Regions from separate parts of the Paenibacillus sp. fava2 genome, predicted to be linked through region 3. Evidence: riboswitches for the same ligand, from Rfam matches in the RefSeq annotation. Region 3 holds a riboswitch; each other region holds the start of a gene.
The links. Region 3 has a riboswitch for cyclic di-AMP ahead of AC4G46_RS00140 (resuscitation-promoting factor). Riboswitches for the same ligand answer to the same signal wherever they lie in the genome.

Region 1 (2,327 bases), 810 kb from region 3:
AACACCATTTTGCAGCAAAACCGGACGGAAGCCCCGCTCACTCGCCCCGTTGTAAGTGAACTGCACGCAGTGCTCTACCGAGAAGCCCGAGATAATCAGCAGCTCCACGCCGTGTTCGTTCAGAAGCTGCTCCAGCTCTGTTTTCCAGAATGCGTTCGAGTACTCCTTGGTTACCTTCAGATCACTGTCCGCCACCTGAATCTCGGGAATGATATTGTAGCGCTCCCTGGTAGCTTCCTCTATTCCTTCAATGTCCTGAATATGAATGACCGGCTGGCCCTTCTCCCGGAGCATGTCCGCAACATAATTAATATATTCACAGCCGCGGTCCAGCGTTTTCTGATCCACATGATCCCTCACATGAATTTCCTGCATATCAATGATTAAATAGCCCAGCTTCATCAAGGCCCTCCTTGTTGTAAAAAGATATGCCGATATCGTACAACATAATCAGCCGGTATACCAAATAACGTTTGATTAAAACTAAACTGTAAAAAGATAACCTTGCAGCTGACGCCAATAGCTTTGACTTCTGCAAACTTTGCAGGTTATACTTGATCTACGCTTAATTTCCAGTATTTCCAGCTGGAAAGCGGGGGAACCAGTCAATTGGGGCGAATCATTGAGCTATACAATGTAGGGTACCATCTTACCCGAGTCCGTCAGCTAACCTCGTCAGTAGTGGATGGGTCTGCTTTTTTATGTTTCTGATAACATGAGACCCTTGTGCTAAGGGTCTCTTTTTGTGTTTTTTAGAGACCCTGCTGGCTGCCAGTTTGGCTTTTTGACATCAAGGCTCCCTCTTGTCCTCGCCAATACGAGATCAAAGGAGAGATTCATGTGCAAAAGGTACGATACATAACCGACATTAACAAAATGGAAATGCTGCCCGAAGCAGAGAAATCCCGGCTGAGGGAGGTTACGGACAAATTTGTGTTCCGGGCCAATGATTATTATTTGTCATTAATAGACTGGGAGGACCCGGATGATCCGATCCGCAGGCTGGTCGTTCCAGGTGAGGGTGAGCTTATGGAGTATGGGCAGTGGGATGCCTCCGACGAGGAAGCCAACTATGTGGTGCCGGGCTGTCAGCACAAGTACCGGACTACCGCTCTGCTGATTGTTTCCGAAGTCTGCGGGGCTTACTGCCGCTACTGCTTCCGCAAACGGCTGTTCCGCAACGATGTCAAGGAGGCCTCCTCCGACGTCTCCGCCGGGATCGAATACATCGCCGCTCATCCGGAGATCAACAACGTTCTGCTGACCGGAGGCGACAGTCTGATTCTCTCGACGACCAAGCTGCGCTTCATTATTGAGAGCCTGCGGGCCATCCCGCATGTCAAAATCATCCGTCTCGGCTCCAAGCTGCCGGTATTCAATCCCATGCGTATCTCCCAGGACCCCGAGCTGCTGGAGCTGATCCGCACCCACTCTACTGTAGAGAAACGGATCTACATCATGGCGCATATCAATCATCCGCGGGAGATTACACCTGAAGCTAAGCGTGCTGTCAGAGCCCTGCATGATGCCGGTGCGATTATCGTCAACCAGACTCCGGTGCTTAAGGGCATTAACGATGACCCCGCTGTGCTGGGCGAATTGCTGGACCGCCTCTCCTGGGCCGGAATCACGCCCTACTATTTCTTTATTAACCGGCCGATCGCCGGTAACCGTGAGTTCGTCCTGCCGCTTGAGCAGGTGTACCGGATCGTCGAGGAGGCCAAAGCCAGAACCTCCGGTCTCGGCAAAAGAGTCCGGCTCTCCATGAGCCACTCCTCCGGCAAAATTGAAATTTTGGCTATTGAGGACGGCAAAGCCTATCTCAAATACCATCAGTCCCGGGATCAGGAGTACGGAAAATTCATGATCCTCGACTGCCCGGAGGAGGCAGAATGGTTCGATGACCTGCCTGGAAACGAGCAGTACTGGAGCAAACCTGTGAAGAAAAGTGCGGGTGTCTTTCCGGCTGATGTACCTGTGCAGGAGACGGTTATTGCAAAGTGAGGTTTACTGTTTAGACAGCAACAGCCCCGGTGAGCGCATGGCTCACCGGGGCTGTTCCATATGATAAGACTATTCCAGCTCAGCCGGCTTTACAATCGTTGCCGTCTTATTGTTCTTGGAGTATTTGGCTTCAATCTTGGTGCTATATGTATCCTTCGCCCCGTCGGCAGCCAGTACATAACTCAGATCAACAGTCAGCTTCTCCGTCTGCCATGTCTTGGAGTTGACGAATACCTTCCAGGTTACACTCTTGGGCAGCAGGGTCTCACCATCCCAGAGATTCTCCTGATCATATAAGGTAATGACCGCCTTGGCTGCTGCCG
Region 2 (2,327 bases), 3.2 Mb from region 3:
GAACGCCGAGTAGGCAGTATTTGCTGCAAGGAACAGGATGACAGCTGTGATCCCTTGAATGAAGAAGTACAAACCGCCGCGGCCAAAGGTCGACTCGGCAATTTGGGAAACTACTGTGGCTTTTTCATCCGGGGTAACACCGTACCAGTAAGCCAGCAGAGTAATGCCTGTAAACATTACACCAAGGATCAATCCCATCATCATCAGGGTTTTGGCGGCATTTTTTTCCGCAGGAGCCTTGAAGTTAGGAATGGCATTAGATACCGCCTCTACCCCGGTCAAGGCCGAACAGCCGGAGCTGAACGCCTTCAGCAGCAGGAACAGGCTGACATTGGATACTGCCGAGCCAATTTCAGGTACACTGGCATGGGCCCCGCCTGTCAGGTATTTGAACACCCCTGCAACTATCAGGAAAAAGATCGAGCCAACGAACAAATATACCGGGATTGCGATAAAAGAAGCAGACTCCGTAACCCCGCGCAAATTGACAATAGTAAGCAATATAATGACGGACACTGCAATAAGCACCGAATGATCATGTAAACTTGGAAAAGCCGACGTAATCGCGTCCGTGCCCGCCGAGGCGCTAACCGCAACGGTAAGAATGTAATCAACCAATAAAGATCCGCCGGCTAACAGGCCGGTAGGAACGCCCAGATTGCTTTTGGCTACGATGTAGGCCCCTCCGCCTTGCGGATAGGCAAAGATCGTCTGCCGGTAGGACAAAATGAGTATGGCCAGCAGGCCCAATACGGCAAGCGCGATTGGCAGTGAGTACCAGATGGCAGTAAAGCCTGCAGCCACAAGTACCAGGAGAATTTGTTCCGTTCCGTAGGCTACAGACGAGAGCGCATCAGAAGACAGGACAGCCAGTGCTTTCACCTTGGATAACTTTTCATGATCGAGTTCGTTCGACTTCATCGGACGTCCGATCAATAGTCGTTTTACCTTGCTTACCATTGTTGTAACAGTTCCTCTCTTTGTTAGTTGAACCGGTTATACCGTGCGCTGTTTTCATCGTTTTCATAGGTGGATTTTCATAAATGCAGGCACAAAAATAAGCATACGGAAATGATCCGCATGCCATGAGCATGGTCATTATCCCACCTTTGCTTACGAGGTTAGCTGGCGGATTCGGACTGTGGAAAGCCCTACGGTTACAGCCTTTTTGGCCTGTTTCCGATTCACCCCGTCGGCCGTGCGGCCGAGTTTGGTTCCCCCGATTTCCCTGCGGAAAATTCAGCGCGTATTCAACTTCTCACAAGGCTTAATGATAGTCTACAAAGCATTCCCAGTAAAGCAGTGAAACAAATGAAAAAGGAATGAAAAAACATCCAAAACACGCAATTCCATGATAAGGGATAAGTTGATCTTTCATTCTCTTGCATTATCCCTCTGTACCGTGGTTTTAGCGTGTTTTGGATGTTAATTGTGACAAAAAAATCAGGATTTTTTGATGCTCGGAATTTCGCCTGCCTGCTGCCTATTCCCCGTCTGTATCTTTACGTCCTGTCCACAATAAAACTGTAATCAGGGTAAACGCCGTAAGGGCCATCAATGGAATAGTAATGAAGCCTAAAAGATTAATATAATCCTGATTGCAGGGAACGCCAACTGTACATGGAAGCACCTTGCTCAGCGCAGGAATCTTCTGCTCAGCATAGTGGTAAATGGAGATGCTTCCGCCGATAATGCTTAACGGCAGGACGTAGGGAATAATCTTTTTATCCCCGCGGTACGTGGCAATTCCCAGCAGAAACAGCTGAGGATACATGAAGATGCGCTGGAACCAGCACAGTTTGCATGGCTCGTATTTCAGCACTTCGCTCAGGTAGAGACTGCCTGCAACAGCAACGATCGACACAAACCAGGCCAGATACAGACAATGGCGCCGGCAGAAGGCGGTGAACTTCATCACTCGGCAACCACCGCTTCGGAAGCGGCCTGAATCTGAGCGTCAATAGCCTCCATGTTGAATGGCTCGTCGACCATTACCCCATTCACAAAGAGGGTAGGAGTCGAAGAAACGCCGGAAGCCGAGGCTAGCTGAATCTCACTTTCCAGCTGGCTGTTATAGGTCTTGTCTTTAATGTCTTTGCGGAGCAGATCATAATCGATTGGCAGCTCCTCTTTCTGCGCCAATTCAACCAGGAAGTCCTCAGTCGCCCACACCTTATTCTCATCACCCTGGTTGGCATAAATAGCATCGTAGTATGTCCAGAATGCATCGCTGTTCTGATGGTAGACAGACAAGGCTGCAAGAGCAGCAGTTTTGGAGTCATCCCCGATAAAGGCCAGATTTGCAAAATATAACGCGGCCTTATCCT
Region 3 (2,327 bases):
ACCACCATGAAGCTGGCCGAGACCTATGATTATATTTATGCAGCCGTCGGATGGCATCCCGTTGATGCAATTGACATGAAGGAAGGGGATCTCGAGTGGATTGCTTCGCTGTGCAGTCATCCCAAAGTGGTGGCCATCGGGGAAATCGGTCTGGATTATTACTGGGATACTTCACCGAAAGAGGTACAGCATGAGGTGCTGCGCAAGCAGATCGGGCTGGCCCGTGAGCTGAACATGCCAATCTGTATTCATAACCGTGATGCCCATGAGGATGTGGTGCGGATTCTGCGGGAAGAGAAGGCGAATGAGGTGGGCGGTGTCATGCACTCTTTCTCCGGCAGCTGGGAAACGGCAAAAATGTGCCTCGATCTGGGCTTCCATCTGGGCTTCGGCGGACCGGTCACCTTCAAGAATGCTAGGGTGCCCAAAGAGGTGCTGGCGAAGACACCGCTAGATCGCCTGCTGATCGAAACTGACTCCCCTTATCTGACTCCGCACCCCTTCAGAGGCAAGCGGAATGAGAGCAGTTATGTAAAATTAGTTGCAGAAGCTGCGGCGGAAATAAAAGGGATTGATTTACAGGAATTAGCGGAAATTACGTATACGAACGCACTGGTACGATTTGGTATTGTCTGAAATCGGGAGTAAAAGCGGTGAAAAAAGAAGTATAACCGATATATTAAATCTTTTTAAACTCAAAATGGGCGAATATTACAATATTTTAATCATTTTTTTGCGTAAACGTGGTTGAACCGTCCTTTACAACATGCATCAAAACAGGATATCATCTTTTCAGTGCAGTGAGCTGTTGTTACTGTGACAGTCACTGATTCATGGATCGTCTCGCTGAGTCTCCGTATGGAGAACGGGGGAACCAATAATGCACTGCCGCATGGGCGTACATAGAGTACAACACAAGAAATGCCGCAGACTTTATTTGATTTCTTCACGTGGTCTTTGGGGTGAATTTGAGGGCAACCGCCGTGAGCGGGTGACCTGAAATAGGGCGTCTCTCTTATGCCCGAACCCGACAGCTAACCCCGTAAGCGCAAGTAAGAGAGGAAACCTCGTGCATACACATTCCCGCGTATTCTAACATCCGGAGAAGCCACGAAAGAGTCCTCTATAGAACTCTTTTGGGCTTTTTTTGTTATGAATAATGCGGCTGTCCCCAGCATACTGTTATATAACAGGTTCTGGGAGTCATTATGCCGGGCAGGCGATCCATGAGCAGGAAACGCTTAAGATATGCGGGCGTATCCTGTTGCAATCTCAAACTTAGTTTCGTCAGATATGATTCAGTCAACTTTGATATACTATTTGGACGACGGGGCTATGTAAGGAGGATGGAGAGAATGGGCGTATTCCAACCAGAAGTATCCCATGATTCGCAATCATCCAGCAGGTCATTCGCATTACGGCTCAAGCAAGTGAATCCTCGCGTACTTTCACTTGCAGGTGCGGTATCCATTGTTATCGCACTGTTAATTCTGCTGTACGTACACGGCCAAGGTAATAAAGTAATCAACTTAGTAATAGACGGAGAAGTGCTGACGCTCGAAACGCGTGAGGCGCTGCTTAGCGACGTGCTGGCCAAAGAACAGATTACGCTTACGCCGCATGACGTAGTATCGATAGGTCTTAGCGATGAAATACAGGACGGAGACCGTGTTACCATTACCCGTGCGCAGAAGCTTACGCTTACTGCAGACGGCGCAACCAAGACGCTGTATACCACCGAGGATTCACTCGGGGACGCTATTACCAAGCTGGGCTACAGCCTGGATGGCGACGACAAGATTTTCCCTTCGCTAGACACCGCAGTTACACCTGACATGAAAGTCAAGATTGTCCGTATTACCAAGCAAACGGTACAGCAGACGGTAAGTTTGCCTTTCAAAGTCATCAAAACCGCAGATCCCTCCCTGTATAAGGGAGACGTAAGAGTTGCACAGGCAGGCAAGCCGGGAGCCATCATCCAGCATTACCAGAAGATCTATCAGGATGGTGAGCTGGTCTCGAAGACCCTGATCGGCAAGGAAGTGCAGACCGTTACCAAAGACAAGATCATTGCCGTTGGTATCAAGAAGCTTCCGACACCTGTTGTTGCTGCAGCAACCCCAACCAAAACCAAAACAACAACTACCTCCAGTTCTGCTAAAAAAGTAGCGGCAACAACCAACGTCGTGCACAAGGCAGGCGTAGACTTTGAATATAAGAAAATGATCAAGAATGTGTCGATGACAGCTTATTCTTCTGAAGAACCGGGCATCGGAACAAAGACGGCTTCCGGAACACGCGTAACTGAAGGCCGTACCATTGCTGTT

Region 1: another riboswitch for cyclic di-AMP. It lies ahead of AC4G46_RS28575 (KamA family radical SAM protein); the one in region 3 lies ahead of AC4G46_RS00140 (resuscitation-promoting factor).
Region 2: another riboswitch for cyclic di-AMP. It lies ahead of AC4G46_RS17675 (APC family permease); the one in region 3 lies ahead of AC4G46_RS00140 (resuscitation-promoting factor).

The regions. Positions count from the first base shown of each region.
Region 1 is NZ_CM177755.1:6,491,663-6,493,989, forward strand. It holds gene AC4G46_RS28570 (cysteine hydrolase family protein) at 1-402, opposite strand, end outside; cyclic di-AMP (ydaO/yuaA leader) riboswitch at 553-696, shown strand; gene AC4G46_RS28575 (KamA family radical SAM protein) at 841-2,004, shown strand; gene AC4G46_RS28580 (DUF6612 family protein) at 2,074-2,327, opposite strand, start outside.
Region 2 is NZ_CM177755.1:4,093,553-4,095,879, forward strand. It holds gene AC4G46_RS17675 (APC family permease) at 1-960, opposite strand, end outside; cyclic di-AMP (ydaO/yuaA leader) riboswitch at 1,096-1,255, opposite strand; gene AC4G46_RS17680 (disulfide oxidoreductase) at 1,484-1,915, opposite strand; gene AC4G46_RS17685 (DsbA family protein) at 1,915-2,327, opposite strand, start outside.
Region 3 is NZ_CM177755.1:28,858-31,184, forward strand. It holds gene AC4G46_RS00135 (TatD family hydrolase) at 1-636, shown strand, start outside; cyclic di-AMP (ydaO/yuaA leader) riboswitch at 835-1,064, shown strand; gene AC4G46_RS00140 (resuscitation-promoting factor) at 1,356-2,327, shown strand, end outside.